One region of the Citrobacter sp. KH_055_1 genome, then DNA from elsewhere that is predicted to be linked to it. Evidence: predicted binding sites of a transcription regulator. Region 1 holds the regulator's gene; the other holds the start of a gene.

What was found. Region 1 encodes PurR, which represses purine synthesis genes. Its sites were predicted from a motif close to CANGCAAACGTTTGCNTG; they were not measured.
Region 2: the regulator PurR is predicted to act here: its motif matches at 9,295-9,312, upstream of carA (glutamine-hydrolyzing carbamoyl-phosphate synthase small subunit).

The regions. Positions count from the first base shown of each region.
Region 1 is NZ_CM174473.1:2,444,722-2,459,855, forward strand. It holds gene AC3ITF_RS11395 (C40 family peptidase) at 1-623, shown strand, start outside; gene sodB (superoxide dismutase [Fe]) at 751-1,332, shown strand; gene AC3ITF_RS11405 (MFS transporter) at 1,373-2,542, opposite strand; gene cydH (cytochrome bd-I accessory subunit CydH) at 2,721-2,810, opposite strand; gene purR (HTH-type transcriptional repressor PurR) at 3,108-4,133, shown strand; gene punR (DNA-binding transcriptional activator PunR) at 4,151-5,062, opposite strand; gene punC (purine nucleoside transporter PunC) at 5,175-6,383, shown strand; gene cfa (cyclopropane fatty acyl phospholipid synthase) at 6,669-7,817, shown strand; gene AC3ITF_RS11435 (riboflavin synthase subunit alpha) at 7,863-8,504, opposite strand; gene mdtK (MdtK family multidrug efflux MATE transporter) at 8,722-10,095, shown strand; gene AC3ITF_RS11445 (RluA family pseudouridine synthase) at 10,141-10,839, opposite strand; gene AC3ITF_RS11450 (monooxygenase) at 10,983-11,291, shown strand; gene catA (type A chloramphenicol O-acetyltransferase) at 11,419-12,096, opposite strand; gene AC3ITF_RS11460 (hypothetical protein) at 12,311-12,559, opposite strand; gene AC3ITF_RS11465 (hypothetical protein) at 12,642-13,016, opposite strand; gene AC3ITF_RS11470 (hypothetical protein) at 13,255-13,644, opposite strand; gene AC3ITF_RS11475 (DUF1294 domain-containing protein) at 14,374-14,718, shown strand; gene AC3ITF_RS11480 (TetR/AcrR family transcriptional regulator) at 14,747-15,134, opposite strand, start outside.
Region 2 is NZ_CM174473.1:4,010,028-4,025,161, reverse strand. It holds gene ribF (bifunctional riboflavin kinase/FAD synthetase) at 1-501, shown strand, start outside; gene ileS (isoleucine--tRNA ligase) at 539-3,355, shown strand; gene lspA (signal peptidase II) at 3,355-3,852, shown strand; gene fkpB (FKBP-type peptidyl-prolyl cis-trans isomerase) at 3,970-4,419, shown strand; gene ispH (4-hydroxy-3-methylbut-2-enyl diphosphate reductase) at 4,421-5,371, shown strand; gene rihC (ribonucleoside hydrolase RihC) at 5,436-6,350, shown strand; gene AC3ITF_RS18890 (LysR family transcriptional regulator) at 6,351-7,259, opposite strand; gene AC3ITF_RS18885 (alanyl-tRNA editing protein) at 7,352-7,984, shown strand; gene dapB (4-hydroxy-tetrahydrodipicolinate reductase) at 8,254-9,075, shown strand; gene carA (glutamine-hydrolyzing carbamoyl-phosphate synthase small subunit) at 9,532-10,680, shown strand; gene carB (carbamoyl-phosphate synthase large subunit) at 10,699-13,923, shown strand; gene caiF (carnitine metabolism transcriptional regulator CaiF) at 14,197-14,592, shown strand; gene caiE (carnitine operon protein CaiE) at 14,669-15,134, opposite strand, start outside.

The sequences.
Region 1 (15,134 bases):
AATCCAGCACCAAAACCGCTTCCTCTTCCAAAAAACGCACCGCGACACCTGCAAAAACAACCAAAACGGTCAACCGTCGCAGTAAAGTCGCAACAACACAAACCGCTGCGGTCACCTGGACTGAAAAATGCACCCCGCGCAAAGGTCACAAGCCGCGCTGTGTAAAAGTAAAATCAACAGCCCCGGTAGCCCTCGCTGATGCCCATAAAGTGAAAGTGCAAAAAGCGACCAAAACCGCGATGTCTACTCTGATGAACCAGATCGGTAAACCCTACCGCTGGGGTGGCTCTTCGCCGAGAACCGGTTTTGATTGCAGTGGTCTGGTTTATTACGCGTATAAGGACCTGGTGAAGTTCCGCATTCCGCGTACTGCCAATGAAATGTACCACCTGCGCGACGCAGCACCGATCGACCGCGATGAACTGAAAAACGGCGATTTGGTCTTCTTCCGTACCCAGGGCCGCGGCACCGCCGATCACGTTGGTGTCTACGTTGGCAACGGTAAGTTTATTCAGTCACCACGTAGCGGTCAGGAGATCCAAATCACCTCCCTGAGTGAAGATTACTGGCAGCGCCACTATGTGGGCGCTCGTCGTGTCATGACGCCAAAAACAATTCGCTAAAATCTTACCCTACAGTATGTGCTGTAGGGTAAGTTCTTCTTTTGCATAACCTTTCAATTTGCTACCCTATCCTTACTCACAATGAGGCTATTGTGTGTACTCAATATAAATAATAAGGAGAGAAGCAATGTCGTTCGAATTACCTGCATTACCGTATGCCAAAGATGCTCTGGCGCCGCACATTTCTGCTGAAACGCTGGAATACCACTATGGCAAACACCACCAGACTTACGTTACTAACCTGAATAACCTGATCAAAGGCACGGCGTTTGAAGGCAAATCACTGGAAGAGATCGTACGTAGCTCTGAAGGTGGTGTGTTTAACAACGCGGCTCAGGTCTGGAACCACACCTTCTACTGGAACTGCCTGGCACCCAACGCGGGCGGCGAACCGACCGGTGAACTGGCTGAAGCCATTGTTGCATCTTTTGGTAGCTTCGCTGACTTCAAAGCGCAATTCACCGATGCGGCGATCAAAAACTTCGGCGCTGGCTGGACCTGGCTGGTAAAAGGTACTGATGGCAAACTGGCTATCGTTTCCACGTCAAATGCCGGAACACCGCTGACCACCGATGCAACGCCGCTGATGACCGTTGATGTGTGGGAACACGCCTACTACATCGACTATCGCAACGCGCGTCCTGGCTACCTGGAACATTTCTGGGCGCTGGTGAACTGGGAGTTTGTTGCGAAAAACTTCGCAGCATAAAAATGATAACGCAGAAGGGACTCCCTTCTGCGTTTTAGCGTTAGTTCGTGACGCTGCAGGCCTCGTCAGGCTGTTTTCTCGCGGAGACAAAGACCAGTAGCAACGCCATCCCAGCCACAATTGCCCCCATCACCGGGACAAAACTGTAACCTAAACCACCCGATATCACTGCGCCACCCGCCGCCGCACCTAGCGCATTCCCCAGATTAAACGCACCAATGTTGACCGAGGATGATAAGCCCGGCGCGTCGCTGGCAACGCGCATCACACGCATCTGTAACGGCGGAACTACCGCAAAGGTTGCCGCGCCCCAGACTACCATGCTGATGGCTGCACCCAATTCACTACGCGCCAGTAACGGGATTGCCAGCATAATCACCATCAATAGCAGTAAGAAGCCTTTCAGCGTGCCGTTGACTGAGCGGTCCGCCAGCTTGCCGCCCAGATAGTTACCGATTGAGAACCCGACGCCAATCAGCACCAGCATTCCGGTTACAAAGGCAGGCGTGGCATGGGTGATGCTATGTAGCACCGGTGAAATATAGGTATAGAGCGTGAACATCGCACCGGCGCCCAGCACAGTAGTCAGCAACGCTGACACCACCTGCGGGCGCATGAGCACCGCCAGCTCTCTGCGCACGTTCGGGCGCTCCCCTGCTCCGCCTTTCGGCAACGAGAAGAACAGGCTGACCATCGAGATAACCCCCAGACCCGCCGTTGCCATAAAGGACATGCGCCAGCCGATGGTTTCACCCAGCCAGGTCGCTGCAGGAACGCCACCAATATTGGCGATGGTGAGTCCCATAAACATGGTGGCGACAGCGCTGGCCTGTTTGTGCTTTGGCACCACGCTTGCCGCTACAACCGAGCCGAGACCAAAAAAGGCCCCATGGTTAAGACTGGTCAGAATACGCGACAGCATCAGAGTAGTGTAATCGGGAGATAACGCCGACAGCACGTTGCCGAGCGTAAAAATCGCCATCAGAAAAATCAGCGCATTGCGGCGCCCGCGATGAGAAAGCAATAAGGTCATTAACGGTGCACCGACCATCACCCCTACCGCATAGGCGCTAATTAGCATCCCTGCCGCCGGAATCGAGACATCGACGCCTTTAGCGATGACGGGTAATAACCCCATCGGAGAAAACTCTGTCGTGCCGATACCAAACGCCCCTATCGCCAGCGCCAGTAGTGGATAATTTATTTTCATACAGCGACTCCGTAACGTCGAGCCGTGGCACGACACAGAATAAGAGTCAAAAGCATGACATTGATCGCAAAAATAATAAAGTTAACAAAAATGCAAAAGACTTTTGCTTATTTGCAAACAATAGCAGTGGGGGGACGGGTTGGCGGGATGAGGGAGATAGCTCTCCCTCGGCGATACATCAATGCAGCGCGGCGGTTAAACCACTGGCAACAATCAAACCCAGAACAATAATGGTGGTGACTAACGAAAATTTCAGATCGGTGCTCATCAAGTTTTCTCCTTTTTATTCCCACACAAAAAGTGATATTGCGCATTTTTGCACACTTGAAGGTAAAAATCTCTCACGATTTATATTGATAAATGCTTTTAACTCTTCCCCTTTTCGTAAAGATCAGACAAAATTCCACGCTTACTTGATTAGCGTACCGGCCATTGACCCCTTCCTGACGTTCCGTGTCGTTTTCCTGGCGTACCGCAACCCTGATGTTGCGCGAAGGGTGTGTGAAGGCAAACGTTTACCTGGAGTATTCTCAGGAACTTAGGATATGGTCTGGAGTGAGATGTAATGGCAACAATTAAAGATGTAGCGAAGCGAGCAAACGTTTCCACTACAACCGTATCACACGTAATTAACAAAACACGCTTTGTCGCGGAAGAAACGCGCAATGCCGTCTGGGCAGCAATTAAAGAACTACATTATTCCCCAAGCGCGGTGGCACGCAGTCTGAAGGTGAATCACACTAAATCGATTGGCTTGTTGGCGACCAGCAGCGAAGCCGCCTACTTTGCGGAAATCATCGAAGCCGTTGAGAAAAACTGCTTCCAGAAAGGCTATACGCTGATTCTGGGCAACGCGTGGAACAGCCTCGAGAAACAGCAGGCCTACCTCTCCATGATGGCGCAGAAGCGCGTAGATGGTCTGCTGGTGATGTGTTCTGAATACCCGGAACCTCTGCTTTCCATGCTCGAAGAATATCGCCATATTCCGATGGTGGTGATGGATTGGGGCGAAGCCAAAGCCGATTTTACCGATACGGTCATCGATAACGCCTTTGAAGGCGGTTATATGGCAGGCCGTTATCTGGTTGAACGCGGTCATCGCGAGATTGGTGTGATCCCAGGACCTATGGAGCGTAACACCGGCGCCGGACGCCTGGCGGGCTTTATGAAGGCGATGGAAGAAGCGCTGATTAAAGTGCCTGACAACTGGATTGTCCAGGGCGATTTTGAGCCTGAATCCGGGTATCGCGCCATGCAGCAGATCCTCTCCCAGTCGCACCGCCCGACCGCCGTCTTCTGTGGTGGTGATATCATGGCGATGGGCGCGCTTTGCGCCGCTGACGAGATGGGCCTGCGCGTCCCGCAAGATGTGTCGCTGATTGGTTACGACAACGTGCGTAACGCCCGCTTCTTCACCCCGGCATTAACCACCATTCATCAGCCAAAAGATTCGCTCGGTGAAACGGCCTTTAACATGCTGTTAGACCGTATCGTGAATAAACGCGAAGAGTCACAGTCTATTGAGGTGCACCCGCGCCTGGTAGAACGTCGCTCCGTGGCCGATGGTCCGTTCCGCGATTATCGTCGATAATCTGTTGTGCGGGAGCCTTACTCTGGCTCCCGCAGCCACTCTTTATTCAACGTTTCACTGTCCCCTAAATAGTCCAGCAGCCATCTCAGTGCGGGTGACGTATCGTTTTGCTGCCAGGTCAGGCAACACGCGGCATCAGGAAAGGGATTTTCAAGCTGTAGTGCAACCCATTTTCCGCTGTCGATCCACGGTTTGGAAAAATGCGTTGGCACCATCCCAACACAGAGTCCAGCCGATAAACAGGTGGCAGATGACTCCCAGTCAGGCACTACCACCCTTTTTTGGTTATCCAGTAGCCAGGTAATACGTTTTGGCAACGTACGGGAGGTGTCTTCTCGTACCAGCGACGGCCAGTTGCGCAACGTATCGTCACTGAGCGGTCCCGGCATCGACGCCAGCGGATGATGACTTGCCACCACGCAGTTCCAGCTCAACATTCCCATATCGCGAAACGTATAGCGCCCCCCTACCGGAATAGCCTGCGTCGCGCCAATCGCCAACTCCACGCGCCCGTCCGATAACGCATCCCAGACGCCGTTAAACACCTCCTGAAAAACGATTAACTCCACATCATCAAAATGACGGTAGAAATCCACAATCATCTGTCGGGTCCGTTCCGGCCTGACAATATTATCGACGGCAATCGCCAGTTGCCCACGCCAGCCGTTGGCAATTTGCTGACATTGTTGGCGAGTGATCTGCATTTTTTTGATAACAGAGCGCCCTTCTTTTAAAAAACACGCCCCGGCGGGGGTTAATTCCACATCCCGATGGCGACGTTCGAAAAGAGGCACAGCCAGCCACTCCTCCAGTTGACGCACGGTATAGCTCACCGCCGAAGGCACGCGGTGCAACTCCTGGGCGGCAGAACTAAAGCTGCCGTTGCGTGCGACTGCATCCACCACTTCAAGGGAATATTCTGACCACATACTCTGCCTGCAAAAAATTTGAAATCAATAAGCAAATATTAGCGTTTCACAGCAAGAATTTCACTCACTACACTCAGCGGCACTGTTCTATTGCTTATAAAGAGAAATAATGATGCAACCTGGAAAAGGGTTTTTAGTCTGGCTGGCAGGTCTTAGCGTGCTCGGTTTTCTGGCAACGGATATGTATTTGCCAGCATTTGCGGCTATTCAGTCCGATTTGCAAACCCCAGCATCAGCCGTCAGCGCCAGCCTTAGCCTGTTCTTGGCGGGTTTTGCCATCGCGCAACTTCTGTGGGGGCCACTCTCCGACCATTATGGCCGCAAGCCTATTTTGCTACTGGGCCTCTCCATCTTCGCGCTGAGCAGTCTTGGCATGCTTTGGGTCGAAAACGCCACCGGCTTGCTGGTGTTGCGCTTTATCCAGGCTGTGGGCGTCTGTGCGGCGTCGGTTATATGGCAGGCGCTGGTTGCTGATTATTATCCCTCGCAAAAAGTGAACCGTATCTTTGCCACCATTATGCCGCTGGTCGGGTTATCTCCCGCGCTCGCGCCATTATTAGGCAGTTGGATCCTGATGCATTTTTCCTGGCAGGCTATCTTTGCCACCCTGTTTGCCATCACCCTGATCCTGATGCTGCCGGCCCTGCGCCTGAAGCCCACGGCTAAAGCGCGTGACGATAGCCAGGATAAGCTCACCTTTGCCACCCTGTTGCGCTCCAGAACCTACCGCGGCAACGTGCTGATTTATGCGGCCTGTTCCGCGAGCTTTTTCGCGTGGCTGACCGGTTCGCCATTTATCCTGAGCGAGATGGGCTATAGCCCGGCCGTCATTGGCCTGAGCTATGTGCCGCAAACCATCGCCTTTTTGATCGGCGGATACGGCTGTCGTGCCGCCCTGCAAAAATGGGAAGGTCGTCAATTACTGCCGTGGCTGCTCATTCTGTATGCAGTGAGCGTTATCGCTACCTGGGCGGTCGGCTTTATTCACCACGTTGCGCTAGCCGAAATCCTGATCCCATTCTGCGTGATGGCAATAGCGAACGGTGCTATCTATCCGATTGTCGTTGCTCAGGCTTTGCGTCCCTTCCCACAGGCAACAGGACGTGCCGCAGCCCTGCAGAATACGCTGCAACTGGGCTTATGCTTCCTGGCAAGTCTGGTTGTGTCGTGGTTGATCAGCACGCCGCTATTCACCACCACCGGCGTCATGCTGTCTACGGTGTTGCTGGCCGCGCTGGGGTACAAAATGCAGTCGCAGAAAGAATGTCGCTCTCACGCTGATGAGGTTTCTACTGCTGCGCCTGGCGAATCACATTCATAGCGCTTGAATAATTAATTAGCGGGCTAATATTTTTTGATTGAACCCACAAAAATTCAGGCCTATACTGATTTCCAGTTGTTACAAAAACGATAATTTTTATGTGTTAACGGGAACACGCATGTTCCCGCTTAACCACGGATGGCCTTTTCGGTAAGGGGTTCTCCCTTCCTCTGTTCTACGTCGGAAAACAGATTCGCGGATTCATTCCGTGAGATTTCTCACAAAGCCCAAAAAAGCGTCTACGCTGTTTTAAGGTTCTGATCACCGACCTGTGATGGAGAAGCTATGAGTTCATCGTGTATAGAAGACGTCAGCGTACCAGATGATGACTGGTATCGAATCACCAGTGAATTATTAAACCGTGCGGGCATTACCATTAATGGTACTGCACCGGCAGATATTCGCGTTAACAACCCCGATTTTTACAAGCGAGTTTTACAGGAAGGTTCGCTGGGTTTAGGTGAAAGTTATATGGATGGCTGGTGGGAATGCGATCGGCTGGACATGTTTTTTACTCAGGTTTTACGTGCCGGCCTTGAAGACCAACTCCCCCGCCACTTTAAAGACACGCTGCGAATCGCCGCCGCGCGCCTGTTCAATTTACAGAATAAAAAACGCGCGTGGGTTGTCGGAAAAGAACACTACGATTTAGGCAACGATCTCTTCACCCGCATGCTTGATCCCTACATGCAATATTCCTGTGCCTACTGGAAGGACGCCACGACCCTGGAGTCAGCCCAACAGGCGAAGCTCAATATGATCGCCGAAAAATTACAGCTCAAACCGGGGATGCGCGTGCTGGACATTGGCTGCGGCTGGGGAGGCTTGTCCCAGTTTATGGCCGCCCATTACGGCGTCAGCGTCGTGGGGGTGACCATTTCTGCCGAACAGCAGAAACTGGCACAAACACGGTGTGAAGGGCTGGATGTCACTATTTTGCTTGAGGATTACCGCGACCTGCACGATCGTTTCGACCGCATTGTCTCCGTTGGCATGTTTGAGCATGTGGGTCCAAAAAACTACAACACCTATTTTGATGTTGTCGATCGCAATTTAAAACCAGAGGGTCTGTTTTTGCTCCACAGCATTGGATCCAGAAAAACCGACAATAACGTCGATCCGTGGATCAATAAGTATATTTTCCCGAATGGTTGCTTGCCGTCCGTGCGCCAGATTGCGAAAGCCAGCGAGCCGCATTTTGTTATGGAAGACTGGCACAACTTTGGCGCCGATTACGATACTACACTGATGGCCTGGCATACGCGCTTTATGGCAACCTGGCCTGAAATCACCGATCACTACACCGAGCGCTTTAAACGTATGTTCAGCTACTACCTCAACGCCTGTGCCGGCGCATTTCGCGCCCGTGATATTCAGCTCTGGCAGGTGGTATTCTCACGTGGCGTAGAACACGGTCTGCGCGTTCCACGCTAGTCATTCTCGCCCCCGCCTTCAACGGGGGCCTGGAAACGCGCCGGCTTAGACTTCGCCGGTGACGTGATTTACTGCACTTTCTTTTGCCGCCAGCACGCGCTCAACGGTATCCACGACCGCCTGCGTTTGTGGGTCGATTTCGATGTTGACCCGAGCCCCCAGTTTTTTCTTACCAAGCGTCGTACGCTCCAGCGTTTCCGGGATCAAATGCACGCAAAAACGCGTCGGTGTTACTTCGCCAACCGTCAGGCTGATACCATCAATGCCGATAAATCCTTTGTACAGGATATATTTCATCAACGACGCATCCTGCACCTTAAACCAGATCTGACGATTATTTTCTGAGGTCAGAATTTTTGATATCTCAGCGGTAGTCATAATATGGCCTGACATTAAATGCCCGCCGATCTCATCGCTGAATTTTGCCGCGCGCTCTACGTTGACCCGATCGCCCACTTTAAGCTCGCCCAGATTGGTAATACGCAGCGTTTCTTTCATCAGGTCAAAGCTGATGTGATTGCCGTTAATGTCGGTCACCGTCAGACAACAACCATTGTGTGCAACTGATGCACCCGTCTCCAGGCCATCCAGCATGTATTCAGGTAACTCCACTACATGCGTACGAAAATTTGGTTTCTCATCAATAGACACCAGTTTCGCGGTGCCCTGCACAATACCCGTAAACATACCTCTAACTCCTGAACGTAATTAAGACATATCTGTTGTGCACAATAGCAGGTGAAAATTGCGGTTGCCAGCAATGCACCGCCCCCACCTGTTTTTTCACTGGAGAATTACGTATTCCTCGCTACAATAGACTGCAATTTCCCCTGTATTTTCTTCTTGCTGCCCTCTCAGGCGGCTTTTTTAGTCTCTCAAATAACAACAATATAATGGTGTAAACGTGCAAAAGTATGTAATCGAAGCGCGTCAGTTATTAGCTCTGGCAATTCCGGTGATTCTTGCGCAAATCGCCCAAACCGCAATGGGGTTCGTCGATACCGTCATGGCGGGTGGATACAGCGCGACGGACATGGCTGCCGTCGCTATCGGGACCTCCATTTGGCTCCCGGCCATCTTATTTGGTCACGGACTCCTGCTGGCATTGACGCCAGTCATCGCGCAACTTAACGGATCGGGTCGCCGCGACCGCATTGCTCATCAAATACGCCAGGGTTTCTGGCTGGCGGGCAGCGTATCTGTGCTCATTATGGTGGTGCTCTGGAATGCGGGATACATTATCCGCTCCATGGATAATATCGATCCGGCGCTGGCCGATAAAGCCGTCGGCTACCTGCGCGCGCTGTTGTGGGGCGCGCCTGGCTATTTATTCTTCCAGGTAGCTCGTAACCAGTGTGAAGGTCTGGCCAAAACCAAACCGGCGATGGTGATGGGGTTTCTCGGCCTGTTGGTCAACATCCCGGTTAACTACATTTTCATCTATGGGCATTTTGGCATGCCAGAACTCGGCGGCGTAGGCTGCGGCGTTGCCACTGCGGCGGTGTACTGGGTGATGTTTCTCGCCATGTTGTCCTACGTTAAACGTGCGCGCTCAATGCGTGATATTCGCAACGTCCGCGGTTTCCAGAAACCCGATACCGCGGTGATGAAGCGCCTGATCCAGTTGGGCTTACCGATTGCGCTGGCGTTATTCTTTGAAGTAACGTTGTTCGCCGTAGTGGCATTGCTGGTTTCCCCGCTGGGGATTGTGGACGTGGCCGGACACCAAATCGCGCTGAACTTTAGCTCGCTCATGTTCGTTCTGCCGATGTCGCTGGCAGCCGCCGTAACGATTCGCGTGGGTTATCGTCTGGGCCAGGGGTCAACGCTTGACGCCCAAACTGCAGCCAGAACCGGGTTGGGCGTCGGTGTTTGCATGGCGGTGTTAACCGCAGTGTTCACCGTGACCCTGCGTGAGCACATCGCCCTGCTCTACAACAATAATCCTGAAGTGGTGACGCTAGCTGCCCAGCTCATGTTGCTGGCCGCCGTGTATCAGATATCGGACTCGATTCAGGTCATTGGCAGTGGGATCCTGCGTGGTTATAAAGATACGCGCTCCATTTTCTTTATCACCTTTATCGCTTACTGGGTGTTGGGTTTACCGAGCGGATATATCCTCGCACTGACCGACCTGGTAGTTGAACGCATGGGTCCAGCAGGTTTCTGGATCGGCTTTATTATCGGTCTGACCTCTGCTGCAGTAATGATGATGCTGCGCATGCGTTATCTGCAACGCCAGCCGTCCGCCATTATTTTACAACGCGCGGCGCGATAACACCCCGCAATAGCCGTCCCCCGGCGGCTATTCTCTCCACCCTATTCAGAACGGACTGCCATTGTGGGCGTTGATCGCTTCTCCGCTGACAGGATGCTTAAAATGCAGTTCGCTGGCATGCAGCATCAGTCGTGGCGTCCGTTCTGTACCCGGCAACAGACGCCCCCCGTACAGATCGCAGCCCCAAATGGCGTATCCCAGATGTTGACAGTGAATACGCAACTGATGGGTGCGACCGGTTTCGGGGAAAAGCTGTACCCGCGTTAATGGCAGTACAGTCCCGTCTTTCAGCGGATGATTAAAGCGCTCGACAACCCGATAGCGGGAGCGCGCGGGTTTGCCGCTGATGGCGCATATCGACATCAGCGGAAACAGCGCCGGATCCTTGGCAATAGCAGCGTCTATCACCCCTTCATCCTCGCTCAAATGCCCACAGAGCAAGGCGCTATACACCTTGGTAACAGCGCGCAGGCTGAATTGCTGGCACAGCGCAGCATTGGTAGCCTTATTGCGGGCAATCACCATCAGCCCGGAAGTGCCAAAATCAAGTCGATGCACCAGCGTGCAGCCGGGATAAATCTGAACCAGCCGGTGATGTACCGAGTCGATATTTTGCGGATTTTTTCCCGACAGACTTAGCAAACCGGTGGGTTTATTGATAAGAAGCAGATGGTCGTCCTGATAGAGGACCTCTATCTCGTCATGGCACGGCGGAGCAATAAAGGTATCAAAGAGAGTAGACATCAGGCAGCCATGATAAAGTACGGGAGCGGATCATAACGAATTTTCAACCGACTGGCGAATCAGCGATCTTTTGACGTTTATTGTGCAATAAATTAAAAATAAGATACTGACTTACCCGCATCAGCGTTATCCATGGAGGAATTATGTCAAACACACTATTGCAGTTGCACTTTGATTTTCAGGGCCCGTTTGGCGAAGAGATGTCACGCCAGCTTGTCGACCTGGCAGAATCCATTAACCAGGAGCCTGGCTTTATCTGGAAAATCTGGACAGAAAACGAAGCAACCCAGGAAGCCGGCGGCATCTACCTGTTCCAGGACGAAGAAACTGCGCTGGCATATGTTAAAAAGCATACAGCCCGTCTGAAGCCGCTGGGTGTGCAAAACGTGCAATTCAGAATCTTTAATGTCAATGAACCGTTAACGCGCATTAACCACGGCATGGCTGAGTAACATTGTTGCTTTATCACAGGCAAAATAGAGGGCGGCTTTACGTTCAAGCTGCCCTGTAGCGGGAGGTTATGTACTCTTAGCAGACATGACTGCTATCCTTGCTGGTAATAAGAGATCGTCAGGCACATCAAGCATTGCGTTCTTCTGAATGGTGCAATATGTTATCGCTAATCTCTTGTAACTCATTGATCAATCTTGCCACATGAAAACCATCGCACACGGAATGATGTACCTGAATGGCGAGAGGTAACAATACTTTTCCATCCTGGTTGTAGTATTTCCCAATAGTGAACATGGGGGAAAAAAAGTTCTGCATGTTGGCAACGTTGATATTGAAACTGGTAAAACTTACCCAAGGAATGGCCGACACGAAAAATATATTTTCCAGCGACTCTCCCTTAGGCCAGTAAGAAAGGTTATTACTATAGCGTGCCATGTCTTCTGCATAAACATGTTGAAAGTGATGAATATTGCCATCGTAGTGACTCCATAATGATGAAAAGGTCTCCGTTTCATTATGGAAAATCGTATAACTTGGATGAACTTCATTCCATATGACAAGCTCATTGTCCTTTATCGCCATACGAAACTCTGTATGTCTGTTTACGACTTTAGAGAGCAGGAAAATAATAGTAGGATAAAATTTCCAGCCAACCTCTTTTATATGTTTTAACAGCACGGTAATGTCTAAGAGAACTGTTTGGTTAAATGTGCTTTGTGCAAAGGTCTGAAATACCTCAAAATGCTCCTTCCTTGCCCAACAAGATAAGTCAACTGGCGTATATTCTGGGATTGTTTTTTTCATTTTTAGTAGCCTTTAATAAGCACGCATACAGACCCGAACCATTTTGGTTGCGAACGCATTCGTGAGAGTAGCGCATCCTTGTAAATAAGGGAAGGAAATGATAACCCTTTAATATATAAGATGATAAAGGGAGACGTATCGCCTCCCTTGAAGTATTGAACGCGAGCACTATCAATGCGCTAACACGACAACGCTGTCAGTTGCGTATCGTTTATCATTCGAACCAGCAACGGTTGCCATTATCTGCCTGGGAGGCATCGGGGATTTCATCACAAGGCGGCAGAGTGAATCCGTCTCGAGTCACATAATGGCTATGATTTCCTGCTTCTTCATTATAACCCTTATTGTTTTTATGATGATGGTGGCCAGCTCCCTGATAATCATCATTTGCAAGAGGTACCACACAGCCATAGAGGGAACCACAAACCGCAGAAACCATCAGAATTTTAAAAATAGTTTTCATTGTTCAACTCGATAAAGATGAAGTGTTATGATGTAACCTACTAAACAGACTACCGCCCACAGTATAAAAATAGGATTATTCATTATTTTAAATTTACGCCCTGCACCTGATCATTAGACTGATTAACGTCTAAAATCATCCGTACACCTTCTTTTGAGACAAATTCTAAAGGTGCGTTATCATCCTGTTCCCAGCCATTAGCAACCAGTAGGGGAACAACCTCACTCAATTTTTTACCGGCTACAGCCTGATCTATAGTGCGTTCAGCGGGGGCTAATTCCGCGTGATGGTGTTTCATGTTTTCGCGTTTACTTTTATGAATATCACATGTGCCGTTACCATCAGTAACTTGTGTGCAACCTGATTTCTCAAGCTGGCTACGGTATGAGGCGCTAATAGCGTTAGCATTACCCACCACAGACAAACAAAGCAACACCATAATTAATTTTGCTTTCATTACATTTACCCTTTGTGTATATCGTCAATGTTTTTTTACAGATCACTCAATCATACCGCCACGTATTTTATGCTTTAAAAAGCTTTTCTTTATCCATGGCGATAAACTACATATTTCTGAAGAATATCCCCCCTATATCCAAAATAATTCGAATTTCATAAAGTCAGTAATTGTGTGATAAATTCGTCAGGAACGAATTTGAACAGCCGAAGGCTGGCCCCCGGTGTGGGGTCTTTTATTACTTGATGATCTGGGCATTTGCCACAAATCCTTTTTTATCCTCAATGACGCGCATCAGGTGAGCGCCTTTTTTCCAGTCGCCATCTGCCTGCTGACGCCAGCCACGCTCTATCAAATATTCTTCTGCGGCGATCCCTTTGAGGTTGATAATATTCTCAGTCTCTTTAACGTACTGCGGCACGTTGGATTCATTTACCGAGTTAGGTGTATGCTTCACGGCGTTTTTTGCATTCTCTGCCTTTGTTTTGTGGATGTCGCACCCCTTGCCAGCATTCATCTCGTTGCAGCCGGAACGCTCCAACTGGGCACGGTACTGTGCGTTGATGGCGTGCGCTGGTGCGGTGGTCATTGCGACTAAGGTCAGGCTAGCGATGAGTACTTTTTTCATTCTTTGGTTTCCAGTTCGTTAAATCCGTTGCACCGCGTCCACGGGCGGTAGTGATATTTCGCGTGTTGAAATATGACCGTCTGGTAAATTCAAGTCAACGGCTGAAAACACCTTGAAATTTGTTCGTTAAATGTTAAAAGCAGCATCTATTTAGCGCATTTACTTCATATGAAAGTTATCATAATAAGTGGGAAATCAGAAGAACGATGAGAAGACACAGTGATATTGAAAGGAAAATATGGTGGTGTTGAATACATAAAAGTGAATCTGCATTACACTATGCTCACTTTAATTATAAGCACTGACAATACATTACGATATATAATAAAAATCGGTTTATAATATATTAATGTAGACATTCACACCTGCCCAGCCATTAACTTTTCAATTTCCCCACTCGTCAAGCCTCTCCTCTTAGCAATAACCCTCTATCATCTCTGTCCATATCTGTAACAACCCCTTAAAGAAGGATGTGTATTTATCTCTAAAGGAGTAGTAAAAATAGGACTAAAGATTGATGTAAGTCAATTGGCATCGCGTATTTTTATTTGTGAGCGTCCTTGCGCACAAGTCTAGTATTAAAAAGACAAATTTTAGAATAGAACATTATTCCAGTAAGGTTTATGAGTAACAGGTTATGGTTACGGCTTCCGACAGGGCTTCAGCTCACCGTGGGTATTGCGTACAATGCAGGGTCGATACTCTCTGGAAATGGCTGTGGCGAATACTATGAATCTCAATCGCGGTTGTTATTTGCTGCTGATCCTCGCTGCGATCGGCAGCCTGTTTACATCACATCCCTTTATTATATGGTTACTGCTCGCCAACGTACTGACGCTGGTGATTTACGGCATGGACAAAATGGCGGCGCGAAAAGCCTGGCGCAGAGTGCCAGAGTTCACATTACTGATGTTTGGCGTTGTCGGCGGATGGCCCGGCGCGATAGCAGGTCAGCAACTCTTTCGCCACAAAACACAAAAACAGCCATTCAAAACCTACTTTATCATCAGCGTATTATTGAGCATCTCCGTGATGGTAGCGGTGTATCAGCTCTATCCTTTTTCGCCTTTCTGAACATTGGCTACGCGCGAACTATACAGCTTTACAACATCTGCCTGATAAAGTCGTGGAGATCGTCGCTGGCCAACTGACATTTTTCAGGTGAAGGATGAATAATCAGGTTCTCTGAGTACCCGTTAAGCATGGCAACGAACTGGCGTGTAACACGTTCGGCATCCAGCGCCCGGAACGCTTTCAACCCCACACCTTCACGAATAATGTCGGCGATCATTTCCATCCAGCAATTCATATTGCGCTCTGCAAGCTCTGCGTAAGCGGCGTCATGGCTCGCCAGACGCCATAAAGAGTCATAAAGCTGCCAGACGGCATCCGGACCTTCAGGAAGGTAGTATTTGATCAATACGCTTAACTTTTCGTGAGGTTCGCGCCCGGCTAACGATTCGGCTAAATCGTCCAGCTCTTGTTGCATA
Region 2 (15,134 bases), 1.6 Mb from region 1:
GGCTTTGATATCACCAGCACCCAGACCTTCTGTGAGGGCGGGGTGCGAATCAGCAGCACTGCTGTGCGCCAGGCGCTAGCAGAAGATAATCTGCTGTTAGCCGAAAGCTTACTGGGCCATCCGTTTACCATTTCAGGACGGGTGGTACACGGCGACGAGTTAGGGCGGACCATCGGGTTCCCCACGGCGAATTTACCGCTTCGTCGCCAGGTTTCTCCAGTTAAAGGGGTGTACGCGGTTGAGGTGATGGGCTTGGGCGAAACGCCTTTACCCGGTGTCGCGAATATCGGAACCCGCCCAACGGTGGCCGGTGTACGCCAGCAGTTAGAAGTGCATCTACTGGATGTTGTAATGGACCTCTACGGTCGCCATATAGATGTCGTGCTGCGTAAAAAAATACGCAACGAGCAGCGATTTGCCTCGCTGGATGAACTAAAAGCGCAGATTGCGCGTGATGAGTTAACTGCCCGCGAATTTTTTGGGCTATCAAAACCGGCTTAACGCCTATACGAGTTTTAAATACGGAACCGAGAATCTGATGAGTGACTTTAAATCAACCCTGAATTTGCCGGAAACAGGGTTCCCGATGCGCGGCGATCTCGCCAAGCGTGAACCGGGAATGCTGGCGCGTTGGACCGATGATGACCTGTACGGCATCATTCGTGCGGCTAAAAAAGGCAAAAAAACCTTTATTCTGCATGATGGCCCTCCTTATGCGAATGGCAGCATTCATATTGGTCACTCCGTTAACAAGATTCTGAAAGACATTATCGTGAAGTCCAAAGGGCTTTCCGGTTACGACTCCCCTTATATCCCTGGCTGGGACTGCCACGGCCTGCCTATCGAACTGAAAGTAGAGCAGGAGTTCGGCAAGCCGGGTGAAAAGTTCACTGCCGCAGAGTTCCGCGCCAAGTGCCGCGAATACGCCGCAACGCAGGTTGACGGTCAGCGTAAAGACTTTATCCGTCTGGGCGTGCTGGGTGACTGGCAGAAGCCGTACCTGACGATGGACTTCAAAACCGAAGCCAACATCATTCGCGCGCTGGGTAAAATCATCGGTAACGGCCATCTGCATAAAGGCGCGAAGCCGGTGCACTGGTGTGTAGACTGCCGTTCCGCGCTGGCGGAAGCGGAAGTTGAGTATTACGACAAAACCTCCCCGTCTATCGACGTTGCGTTCCACGCCGCCGATCAGGATGCGGTGAAAGCGAAATTTGGCGTTTCTGACGTGAATGGCCCGATCTCTCTGGTTATCTGGACCACCACTCCGTGGACCCTGCCGGCTAACCGTGCGATTTCTCTGGCCCCTGATTTTGACTATGCACTGGTGCAGATTGACGGTCAGGCCGTGATTCTGGCAAAAGATCTGGTCGAAAGTGTGATGCAGCGTCTCGGCGCGGCGGATTACACCATTCTGGGCACGGTAAAAGGCGCTGAGCTGGAACTGCTGCGCTTTACCCATCCGTTCATTGGCTTTGATGTTCCGGCGATCCTGGGCGATCACGTGACGCTGGATGCCGGTACCGGTGCGGTACACACCGCACCTGGCCACGGTCCGGATGATTACGTGATTGGTCAGAAATACGGCCTGGAAGTCGCAAACCCGGTAGGGCCAGATGGTACCTATCTGCCGGGTACGTACCCGACCCTGGATGGAGTTAACGTCTTCAAAGCGAACGATGTTGTCGTGGCGCTGCTGACTGAAAAAGGTGCACTGCTGCACGTTGAGAAGATGCAGCACAGCTATCCGTGCTGCTGGCGTCACAAGTCACCGATCATCTTCCGTGCCACCCCGCAGTGGTTTGTCAGCATGGATCAGAAAGGCCTGCGTGCGCAGTCGCTGAAAGAGATTAAAGGCGTGCAGTGGATCCCCGATTGGGGCCAGGCGCGTATTGAATCGATGGTCGCCAACCGCCCTGACTGGTGTATCTCCCGTCAGCGTACGTGGGGTGTGCCGATGTCTCTGTTTGTCCACAAAGACACTGAAGAGCTGCATCCGCGCGCCATCGAACTGATGGAAGAAGTGGCTAAACGCGTTGAAGTTGACGGTATCCAGGCGTGGTGGGATCTCGATCCCAAAGATATCCTCGGTGATGAAGCCGATCAGTACGTCAAAGTACCGGATACCCTGGACGTATGGTTCGACTCCGGTTCTACCCACTCATCCGTCGTCGACGTGCGTCCTGAGTTTTCGGGGCATGCGGCAGATATGTATCTGGAAGGCTCTGACCAGCATCGTGGCTGGTTCATGTCTTCGCTGATGATCTCCACTGCGATGAAGGGCAAAGCGCCGTACCGTCAGGTACTGACCCACGGTTTCACCGTTGATGGTCAGGGCCGCAAGATGTCCAAGTCCATCGGTAATACCGTTTCTCCGCAGGACGTGATGAACAAGCTGGGTGCGGATATTCTGCGCCTGTGGGTGGCGTCTACCGACTATACCGGTGAAATGGCTGTTTCTGACGAAATCCTGAAACGTGCTGCTGACAGCTATCGCCGTATCCGTAACACCGCGCGCTTCCTGCTGGCAAACCTGAACGGGTTTGATCCGGTGAAAGACATGGTGAAACCGGAAGAGATGGTTGTTCTGGACCGGTGGGCTGTGGGCTGTGCGCAAGCGGCGCAGGACGAGATCCTCAAAGCCTACGAAGCCTATGACTTCCACGAAGTGGTACAGCGCCTGATGCGTTTCTGCTCCGTCGAAATGGGTTCGTTCTACCTTGACATCATCAAAGACCGTCAATACACCGCGAAAGCGGACAGCGTGGCGCGTCGTAGCTGCCAGACCGCGCTGTTCCATATTGCTGAAGCGCTGGTGCGTTGGATGGCGCCGATCATGTCCTTCACCGCAGATGAAATCTGGGGCTACCTGCCGGGCGATCGTGAAAAATACGTCTTCACCGGTGAGTGGTATCAGGGGCTGTTTGGCCTGGCCGATACCGAAGCGATGAACGATACGTTCTGGGACGAGCTGCTGAAAGTGCGTGGCGAAGTGAACAAGGTCATCGAGCAGGCACGTGCAGACAAGAAAGTGGGCGGTTCTCTGGAAGCGGCAGTGACCCTGTACGCTGAACCTGAACTGGCTGCCAAGCTGACAGCGCTGGGCGAAGAGTTACGCTTTGTTCTGTTGACCTCGGGTGCGACCGTTGCGGACTATGCTGCAGCACCGGCCGATGCTCAGCAGAGCGAACTGCTCAAAGGCTTGAAAATTGCTCTGAGCAAAGCCGAAGGCGAGAAATGCCCGCGCTGCTGGCATTACACGACCGACGTGGGTCAGGTGGCGGAACACGCAGAAATCTGCGGACGCTGTGTCAGCAACATCGCCGGTGATGGCGAACAACGTAAGTTTGCCTGATGAGTCAGCCTCTTTGTTCAACAGGACTCCGCTGGCTGTGGCTGGTGGTAGTCGTGCTGATTATTGATTTGGGCAGCAAGTACCTGATCCTCCAGAATTTTGCTCTGGGGGATACGGTGTCGCTGTTCCCGTCACTGAATCTGCACTATGCGCGTAACTATGGCGCGGCGTTTAGCTTCCTGGCTGACAGCGGTGGCTGGCAGCGGTGGTTCTTTGCCGGTATCGCGATCGGTATTTGCGTCATTCTAATGGTGATGATGTATCGCTCGAAGGCGACGCAGAAGCTGAATAACATCGCGTATGCGTTAATCATTGGCGGTGCACTGGGCAACCTGTTTGACCGCCTGTGGCACGGCTTCGTCGTGGATATGATTGACTTTTACGTCGGTGACTGGCATTTCGCCACCTTCAACCTTGCCGATACGGCGATTTGTATCGGTGCGGCGTTGATTGTGCTGGAAGGCTTCTTACCGGCGAAAGAGAAAAAAGCCGCATAAAAATATGCCGGATGGCGCTATGCTTATCCGGCCTACACTCTACTGCGAATCTTGTAGGCCCGGTAAGCGTAGCGCCACCGGGCAAACAGGCGGCAGCACTTTTAAAGAGCAATCTGCATGTCTAAATCAGTACAGAGTAACAGTGCGGTGCTGGTGCACTTCACCTTAAAGCTCGACGATGGCTCCACCGCAGAGTCAACCCGCAGCAACGGCAAGCCTGCGCTGTTTCGCCTGGGCGACGGTTCTCTGTCTGAAGGACTGGAACAACACCTGCTGGGGTTAAAAGAGGGCGATAAAACCACTTTTGCTCTGGAGCCTGATGCTGCTTTTGGCGTATCAAGCCCGGACCTCATTCAGTATTTCTCGCGTCGGGAGTTTATGGACGCGGGTGAGCCAGAAATTGGCGCTATCATGCTCTTTACCGCAATGGACGGCAGTGAGATGCCTGGCGTGATCCGCGAAATCAACGGTGATTCCATCACGGTTGACTTCAACCATCCGCTGGCTGGGCATACCGTTCATTTTGATATTGAAGTGCTGGAAGTCGAACCGGCACTGGAGGCGTAAAATGCAGATCCTGTTGGCTAACCCGCGCGGATTTTGCGCTGGCGTAGACCGCGCTATCAGCATTGTGGAAAACGCGCTGGCTATCTACGGCGCGCCGATTTATGTCCGTCATGAAGTGGTGCATAACCGCTATGTGGTGGATAGCCTGCGCGAGCGCGGCGCTATTTTTATTGAGCAAATCAGTGAAGTACCGGACGGTGCGATCCTGATTTTCTCCGCCCACGGCGTGTCTCAGGCCGTGCGTAACGAAGCCAAAGGCCGCGATCTGACGGTCTTTGATGCCACCTGCCCGCTGGTGACCAAAGTGCATATGGAAGTCGCGCGCGCCAGCCGCCGTGGCGAAGAGTCGATTCTGATTGGTCACGCCGGACACCCGGAGGTTGAGGGTACGATGGGCCAGTACAGCAACCCGCAGGGGGGGATGTACCTGGTGGAATCGCCGGAAGACGTTCTGACGTTGAATGTCAAAAATGAAGGTAAGCTCTCCTTCATGACCCAGACTACGCTCTCGGTTGATGACACCTCTGATGTGATTGATGCCCTGCGTCAACGCTTCCCGAAAATTGTTGGGCCGCGCAAAGACGATATCTGCTATGCCACCACCAACCGTCAGGAAGCGGTTCGTGCGTTGGCGGAGCAAGCGGATGTGGTACTGGTTGTCGGCTCGAAAAACTCGTCGAACTCCAACCGCCTGGCAGAACTGGCCCAGCGTATGGGCAAGGCCGCGTATCTGATTGACGATGCGACCGATATCCAGGAAGTCTGGGTGAAAGATGCGGCGTGCGTCGGCGTGACGGCCGGTGCTTCTGCGCCGGATATTTTGGTACAGAACGTGATTGTCCGTCTGCAGGAGCTCGGCGGTGGGGATGCTATCCCACTGGAAGGCCGTGAAGAGAACATCGTTTTCGAAGTGCCGAAAGAGCTGCGTGTGGATGTTCGTGAAGTAGAGTAACTCTTTCGCGTCATGATTATGAGAAGATGCCAGACTTAACGTCTGGCATTTTTTTGGAGAAACCATGCGCTTACCGATCATTCTTGATACCGATCCCGGCATTGATGATGCGGCGGCGATTGCCGCTGCACTGTTTTCCCCTGAGCTGGATCTGCAGCTGATGACGACGGTGGCAGGCAACGTGTCGGTGGAAAAAACGACCCGTAATGCGTTGCAGTTGCTGCACTTTTGGAATGCGGATATTCCGTTGGCGCAGGGGGCCGCTATGCCGCTGGTGCGGCCGCTGCGTGATGCGGCTTCAGTGCACGGTGAGTCCGGTATGGCAGGGTATGATTTTGTCGAACACAATCGGCAGCCGCTGGCGAAACCCGCCTTCCAGGCAATTCGAGATGCGCTGATGCATGCCCCGCAGCCCGTTACGCTGGTGGCAATTGGCCCGTTGACCAATATTGCTCTGTTGCTTACCCACTATCCTGAATGCGTATTCAATATACGCCGCCTGGTGATGATGGGCGGTTCAGCCGGGCGCGGTAACTTTACGCCCAATGCGGAGTTTAATATTGCTGTCGATCCCGAAGCGGCGGCGAAGGTCTTTTGCAGTGGGCTGGAGATAGTCATGTGCGGGCTGGATGTCACCAACCAGGCCATGCTGGCACCAGAGTACCTGGCAACATTACCCGCACGTAATCAGACGGGGAAAATGCTGCATGCGCTGTTCAGTCATTATCGTAGCGGCAGCATGAATACCGGTCTGCGTATGCACGATCTCTGCGCCATTGCCTGGCTGGTCCGCCCGGATCTGTTCACGCTCCAGCCCTGCTTTGTGGCGGTGGAAACCCAGGGGGAATACACCTCGGGAACGACGGTAGTGGATATCGAGGGTCGCCTTGGGCAGCCTGCCAACGCGCAGGTCGCGCTGGCGCTGGATGTTGACGGCTTCCGCCAGTGGGTCGCTGAGGTGCTGTCACGCGCGCCATAATCAACGGCCAGATTGAGGCAATTTCTCGCTAAGGTAATCAATCATGGCCCGCATTCTGGCGGGCATATGTTGGTTGCGTGTCCATAAGAGCCACAGATCGCCGCTGTAATCGCTGATAAACTCCCACTCCGGTAATACCTGGACAATCTCGCCGCTGGCAAGCGTTTCACGGGCGGTAAACAGCGGCAGGCTGCCAATCCCCAGATGATGCTTTACCGCGTCCAGCCGCACGCCGGTATGGTTGGCAGCATAACGCCCATGAGTTTGCAGAGTTTCAATTTTATCCCCACGGCGAAACTTCCAGCGCGAATCGGCGGGCGTTTCGCCAAGGCTAATACAGCTATGATCGCGTAGGGCTTGTGGGGTATCGGGCGTACCGTGCTGGCGCAAATATTCCGGCGTGGCGCAGATAACGTGACTGACCGGCATCAGCGGCTTGCCGTACAAACCCGGCGACGGCGACTGACTGATGCGCAGTGCCAGATCCACGCCATCATCAATCAAGTCCATATAGCGGTCTTCCAGCCTCAGACAGACATCCACGTCCGGGAAGCGGGTGAAAAACTCCGCCATTAAAGGGTGAATAACAAAACGCCCGACCGCCTTTGGCACGCTGACCGTTAGCTTCCCTTGGGCAATAGCCTGGCGGCTGCTGCCGGAGTCTACCGCCATTTGCGCGGCGTTTAGCATCTCTTGCGCGTGTTCATAAACCATCTTCCCGGTCTCGCTTAGCGCCAGCTTACGGGTGGTGCGGTGCAGCAGTTTGCTGCCTAATGCCTGCTCAAGCCGCGAGACGCTGCGGCTGATAGCGGAAGGCGTTGCGCCGGATATTTTGGCGGCGGCGGAGAAACTCCCCTGGTCGACAATCAACACAAAGGTGGCAAGGTCAGGAAGCAGGTTGGGATTCATTTGTGCGTACCGGGCAAAGATGCATTGAATGTTGATGGGATTATCGGTGCTGGTAAAGTGAATATACTCTGCTCATCAAGAGGAGAACAACCATGACTGAACGTCTTTATTACACCAGCGATGACACCCGAGGCCATGCGACGATCACACACTGCACGGCAGAACCCGATGGGCGCTATGCGATTACGCTCGATAGCACGCTGTTTCATCCACAGGGCGGCGGACAACCCTCGGACAGTGGCGCGATCGGTGGCGTCCCGGTTGAAGGCGTGATGACGCGCGGTGAAGAGGTGGTGCATATTGTGGCGCAACCGCTGCCGCCTGGCGAAACGACGCTGCATATTGATGCTGCTGTCCGCCATCTTCACGCCCGTCTGCACTCAGCCGGGCACATGATTGGTAAGGCCGGTGAAATATTTGGTTGGCGACCGGTTAAAGCGCACCATTGGCCGAATGAAGGGCGCATTACTTTTGCGATAGGTGAGGGCAGCACTTTGCCGGAAGCAACACAACTGATGGCGAAAATTGGCCAATGGCAGACCGACAATCTTGCGCGCCGAATTACCTTTGACGGCGGCTTACGCCAGGTCGGTTTTGGTGACCTACCGGGATATCCTTGTGGCGGTACGCACGTGGCCCGTTTATCCGAGCTGGGTGAGGTGATCATTACACAGGTTAAGCTGAAAAAAGGGCAGATGGTGGTGAGCTATACTCTAGCGGCCTGAAAATGGGCTGGCAGAAACGGTCACGCGAATTGGCTACCTACCGTTGGGTTTTAAAGTGCTTTTCTTATCGTCTGTCGCCATTCTGAGCGAGTTTGACTTCTTTCCCCGACTGCGGCAATGATTCATCCTGCGGGGTGAATCATGTCTTTTACTGATATTCCTCTCTGTTTATCATTAATTTCTAATTATGGACGTTTTCGGCTGGCGACCCTGTCGCGGGCTGGTTACTCTGAAAACGATTTACGCAATTTTAACAAAAGAGAATAGCTATGCATGATGCACAAATCCGCGTCGCCATTGCAGGCGCCGGTGGCCGCATGGGACGGCAGTTAATTCAGGCTGCGATGGCGATGGAAGGAGTACAACTGGGGGCGGCACTAGAGCGTGACGGCTCCTCTTTACTGGGCAGCGATGCTGGTGAGCTGGCGGGCGTTGGAAAATCTGGCGTAACCGTTCAGAGCAGCCTCGAAGCGGTAAAAGACGATTTCGATGTCTTTATCGATTTTACCCGCCCGGAAGGCACGCTGACGCATCTGGCATTTTGTCGGCAGCATGCAAAAGGCATGGTGATTGGCACGACCGGGTTTGATGATGCCGGTAAGCAGACCATTCGCGATGCCTCGCAGGATATCGGCATTGTGTTTGCCGCCAACTTTAGCGTCGGCGTGAACGTGATGCTTAAACTGCTGGAGAAAGCGGCGAAGGTGATGGGCGACTACACCGACATCGAAATTATTGAAGCGCACCACCGTCATAAAGTCGACGCACCGTCAGGGACGGCGCTGGCGATGGGGGAGGCGATTGCCGGGGCGCTGGACAAAGATTTAAAGGACTGTGCCGTCTACTCGCGTGAAGGTTACACCGGTGAACGTGGGCCTGGCACTATCGGTTTCGCCACGGTGCGTGCTGGTGACATCGTCGGGGAACATACGGCGATGTTCGCCGATATTGGCGAACGTATCGAGATTACGCACAAAGCGTCCAGCCGTATGACGTTTGCCAACGGTGCGGTAAGATCGGCGATGTGGTTGAAAGGTAAGTCAAATGGTCTTTTTGATATGAAAGATGTGCTTGATTTAGGCGGTTTATAAGGTTTTATTACCCTTCGTGATGTGGTTATTGTAATCATAATTTATTGATTACATAGGGCAATATTTTATTGCCCTTTTATTTTTCCATTGTTTTTATAGTTTTCAATTAAAACACTTATTTTAAGATGTTTTGTAATGTGTTTTTGTTGCCTCAATGTAAATTTTGACCAAATGGTCCACTTTTTTGTCTGCCATGATTCATTTTTACATTCTTGACCTCCCGCAAGCGTTTTCTACCGTTACTTAGCTGATCTTTTTGCCTGTTAAATCACATGATTTGTCCCAGTGGCGTAAAATAATAATAAAAAATCCCCTTTTGGGTAGACTTTTTCCCGGGCTGTCTCTAGAATGCCGCCGTTTGCCAGAAATCCATAGGTAAGCAAATTTGCATTGATTCATACTGCGTTAATGAATTAATATGCAAATAAAGTGAGTGAATATTCTCTGGAGGGTGTTTTGATTAAGTCAGCGCTATTGGTTCTGGAAGACGGAACCCAGTTTCACGGTCGGGCCATAGGGGCAACAGGTTCGGCGGTTGGGGAAGTCGTTTTCAATACTTCAATGACCGGTTATCAAGAAATCCTCACTGATCCTTCCTATTCCCGCCAAATCGTCACCCTTACTTATCCTCATATCGGCAATGTCGGCACCAATGAAGCCGATGCAGAATCTTCTCAGGTACATGCGCAAGGTCTGGTCATCCGCGACCTGCCGCTGATTGCCAGCAATTACCGCAATACCGAAGACCTCTCTTCTTACCTGAAGCGCCATAACATCGTGGCGATTGCCGATATTGATACCCGTAAGCTGACCCGTCTGCTGCGCGAGAAAGGCGCTCAGAACGGCTGCATCATCGCAGGGGATAACCTGGATGCACAGCTGGCGCTGGAAAAAGCGAAAGCCTTCCCGGGCCTGAACGGCATGGATCTGGCGAAAGAAGTCACTACGGCAGAACCGTATGGCTGGACACAGGGAAGCTGGACGCTGGAAGGCGACCTGCCGGAAGCAAAATCCGCTGAAGAACTCCCGTTCCACGTGGTTGCCTACGATTTCGGCGCGAAACGCAACATTCTGCGTATGCTGGTGGATCGCGGCTGCCGCCTGACGGTTGTGCCTGCGCAGACCTCCGCAGAAGACGTATTAAAGATGAATCCGGACGGTATCTTCCTGTCCAACGGTCCTGGCGACCCGGCACCGTGTGACTACGCGATTGCCGCGATTCAGAAATTCCTCGAAACCGATATTCCGGTGTTTGGCATCTGTCTCGGCCATCAGCTGCTGGCGCTGGCGAGCGGTGCGAAGACCATCAAGATGAAGTTTGGCCACCACGGCGGCAACCATCCGGTGAAAGATATCGATAACAACACCGTGATGATTACCGCGCAGAACCACGGTTTTGCGGTGGATGAAGCCTCGATGCCTGCTACCTTGCGCGTCACACACAAATCACTGTTCGATGGCACCCTGCAGGGTATCCATCGCACCGACAAACCGGCGTTTAGCTTCCAGGGCCACCCTGAAGCGAGCCCGGGGCCGCACGATGCTGCGCCGCTGTTCGACCACTTTATCGAGTTAATTGAGCAATACCGTCAGTCCGCGAAATAATCAGGAGTTAAAAGAGCCATGCCAAAACGTACAGACATAAAAAGTATCCTGATTCTGGGCGCGGGTCCGATTGTTATCGGCCAGGCGTGTGAGTTTGACTATTCCGGCGCGCAGGCGTGTAAAGCCCTGCGTGAAGAGGGTTACCGCGTTATTCTGGTCAACTCCAACCCGGCGACCATCATGACCGACCCGGAAATGGCCGATGCCACTTACATCGAGCCAATTCACTGGGAAGTGGTACGCAAAATTATCGAAAAAGAGCGCCCGGATGCGGTACTGCCTACCATGGGCGGCCAGACGGCGCTGAACTGCGCGCTGGAGCTGGAGCGTCAGGGCGTACTTGAAGAGTTCGGTGTGACCATGATTGGTGCCACCGCCGATGCGATTGATAAAGCAGAAGATCGCCGTCGCTTCGACATCGCAATGAAGAAAATCGGTCTCGACACCGCGCGTTCTGGTATCGCCCACACCATGGAAGAAGCGCTGGCGGTTGCCGCTGACGTCGGCTTCCCGTGCATCATCCGCCCGTCCTTCACCATGGGCGGTACCGGCGGCGGTATTGCCTATAACCGCGAAGAGTTTGAAGAGATTTGCGAACGCGGTCTGGATCTTTCCCCAACGAAAGAGCTGCTGATTGATGAATCGCTGATTGGCTGGAAAGAGTACGAGATGGAAGTGGTACGTGACAAAAATGATAACTGCATTATTGTCTGCTCCATCGAAAACTTCGACGCCATGGGCATTCATACCGGTGACTCCATTACCGTGGCACCTGCCCAGACGCTGACCGACAAAGAATATCAAATCATGCGTAACGCCTCGATGGCGGTACTGCGTGAAATCGGCGTAGAAACCGGCGGGTCTAACGTGCAGTTTGCGGTGAACCCGAAAAACGGCCGCCTGATTGTCATTGAAATGAACCCACGCGTTTCCCGCTCCTCGGCGCTGGCCTCGAAAGCGACCGGTTTCCCGATTGCCAAAGTGGCGGCGAAACTGGCGGTCGGTTATACCCTCGATGAGCTGATGAACGACATCACCGGCGGCCGTACTCCGGCGTCGTTCGAACCGTCTATCGACTACGTTGTGACTAAGATCCCGCGCTTTAACTTCGAGAAGTTTGCCGGTGCTAACGACCGTCTGACGACGCAGATGAAGTCCGTCGGCGAAGTGATGGCGATTGGCCGCACACAGCAGGAATCGCTGCAAAAAGCGCTGCGCGGTCTGGAAGTGGGCGCCACCGGTTTCGACCCGAAAGTGAGCCTGGATGACCCGGAAGCGCTGACCAAAATTCGTCGCGAGCTGAAAGATGCAGGCGCTGAGCGTATCTGGTACATCGCCGATGCGTTCCGTGCTGGTCTGTCCGTTGATGGCGTCTTCAACCTGACCAACATTGACCGCTGGTTCCTGGTACAGATTGAAGAACTGGTGCGTCTGGAAGAAAAAGTTGCAGAGCTGGGGATTAACGGCCTCGACGCTGATTTCCTGCGCCAGCTCAAGCGTAAAGGCTTTGCCGATGCGCGTCTGGCAAAACTGGCTGGCGTGCGCGAAGCGGAAATCCGCAAACTGCGCGAACAGTATAAGCTGCACCCGGTTTATAAACGTGTGGATACCTGCGCCGCAGAATTCTCCACCGACACTGCCTACATGTACTCCACCTATGAAGAAGAGTGCGAAGCGAACCCGACTCAGGATCGCGACAAAATTATGGTGCTGGGCGGTGGCCCGAACCGTATCGGTCAGGGTATCGAATTCGATTACTGCTGCGTACATGCGTCGCTGGCGCTGCGCGAAGACGGTTACGAGACCATTATGGTCAACTGTAACCCGGAAACGGTTTCTACCGACTACGACACCTCCGACCGTCTGTACTTTGAACCGGTAACGTTCGAAGACGTGCTGGAAATCGTGCGTATCGAGAAGCCGAAAGGCGTTATCGTGCAGTACGGTGGGCAGACTCCGCTGAAGCTGGCGCGTGCGCTGGAAGCCGCAGGCGTGCCGGTTATCGGCACCAGCCCGGACGCGATTGACCGCGCTGAAGACCGTGAGCGTTTCCAGCAGGCGGTTGACCGTCTGAAGCTAAAACAACCGGCCAACGCCACCGTTACCGCCATTGAAATGGCGGTCGAGAAGGCAAAAGAGATTGGCTACCCGCTGGTGGTGCGCCCGTCCTACGTGCTTGGCGGTCGGGCAATGGAAATTGTGTACGACGAAGCCGACCTGCGTCGCTACTTCCAGACCGCGGTCAGCGTCTCCAACGACGCGCCGGTGCTGCTGGACCGCTTCCTGGATGACGCAGTAGAAGTGGACGTGGACGCTATCTGCGACGGCGAAAGGGTGCTGATTGGCGGCATCATGGAGCACATTGAGCAGGCGGGCGTTCACTCCGGTGACTCCGCGTGTTCCCTGCCAGCCTACACGCTGAGCCAGGAAATTCAGGACGTGATGCGCCAGCAGGTGCAGAAACTGGCCTTCGAACTGCAGGTTCGTGGTTTGATGAACGTCCAGTTTGCGGTGAAGAACAACGAAGTTTACCTGATTGAAGTCAACCCGCGTGCGGCGCGTACCGTACCGTTTGTCTCCAAAGCCACCGGTGTTGCGCTTGCAAAAGTGGCGGCGCGCGTGATGGTCGGTCAAACGCTGGCACAGCAGGGCGTCACCAAAGAAATTATCCCGCCGTACTACTCGGTGAAGGAAGTGGTGCTGCCGTTTAACAAGTTCCCGGGCGTTGACCCCCTGTTAGGGCCAGAAATGCGCTCTACCGGCGAAGTGATGGGCGTAGGCCGCACCTTTGCGGAAGCATTCGCCAAGGCGCAGCTGGGCAGCAGCTCCACCATGAAGAAACAGGGCCGCGCACTGCTCTCCGTGCGTGAAGGCGATAAAGAGCGCGTCGTTGACCTGGCGGCGAAGCTGCTGAAGTTTGGTTTCGAGCTGGACGCCACCCACGGTACGGCAATTGTACTGGGGGAAGCCGGTATCAACCCGCGTCTGGTAAACAAGGTGCATGAAGGTCGTCCGCATATTCAGGACCGTATCAAGAATGGCGAATATACCTATATCATCAACACCACTGAAGGTCGTCAGGCGATTGAAGACTCCAAGCTGATTCGCCGCAGCGCGCTGCAGTACAAAGTTCATTATGACACCACGCTGAACGGCGGTTTCGCCACGGCGATGGCGCTGAATGCGGATGCTACCGAGAAGGTGACCTCCGTTCAGGAAATGCACGCACAGATCGCGAAGTAATCGACAATGACCCACCCGCTTCTGAGCGGGTCGGGTCTGCAATTTAATAAGAAACGGTTTCTGTAAAGAAACCGTTTTTTTTATCTATTAAGGTCATTACAGGCAAATAGCGCTGTGATAACCACATTTTCAATGTAATAAGCAAGATGTTGCTCACACTAATCAACATTCAAGTCGCATACTATCTCTCATATACACAATTTTAATAGGGCTTTGTTTTTATTTATCCAGACAGGCCGTAGCCAGATTTTTAATTTGTGAAATGGTGTGCTTATGTGTGAAGAATATGTTGAAAGACCGCTTTATTTGTTAATTGCTGATTGGATCAGGGCTGAAGATCGTTGGGTCACGGCAAAAGAAATCTCCCTCCATTTTAATATTGAACACTGCAAAGCAATTAATACGCTCTCCTATATTCTGTCTGAAGTGGGAGAAATTGTTTGTGAAGTTAAGATGATCCCTAACCAGATTGCAGGCCGGGGCTGTCAGTGCCAGCGTCTGGTGAAAGTCGTGAGTATTGATTCTCATCTCTACAGCAGATTGAATCACAATTTGCAGGATAAAAAAGTGAGCGTAGGGAAAATGCCGCGTATGTCGGCTGTACCGCCAACAGAGCTTAATCGCGAGCAGAAATGGCAGATGATGCTGTCAAAAAGTATGCGTCGCTAATTGTAAGTTTGCCTGATGGCGGCATAAACGGTAATTGACTCGTAGGCCGGATAAGCGTGAGCGCATCCGGCATCAATTACTGTGCTGATTTGGGCTTCACATCCGTTGTGCCTTTCAGACGCGGGCGGTTTTTATCAATCTGCGTTAACGGCTGTGTTTCGCGTAACCCTACCCGACAGCGAACCGCGAGATCCTGATACTCTTTGGTGTTCAGCCGCTTCCAGTGCAGCTCCTGGTCTGTCACCTCTCGCAGCACGCGGGCAGGTGAACCGACCAGCATTTGCCTTGCCTCGCCGGTAAATCCGGCTTTAACAAAGCTCATGGCGGCGACAATGCTCTCTTCGCCAATTGTTGCGCCGTCCATTATGACGCTGTTCATGCCAACCAGCGCGTCCCGGCCAATGACGCAGCCGTGCAGGATTGCACCATGTCCGATGTGTCCATTCTCATGCACGATGGTGTCGGTGTCACAGTAGCCGTGCATGATGCAACCATCCTGAAGATTCGAGCCTGCTTCAAGGATCAGGCGGCCATAGTCGCCG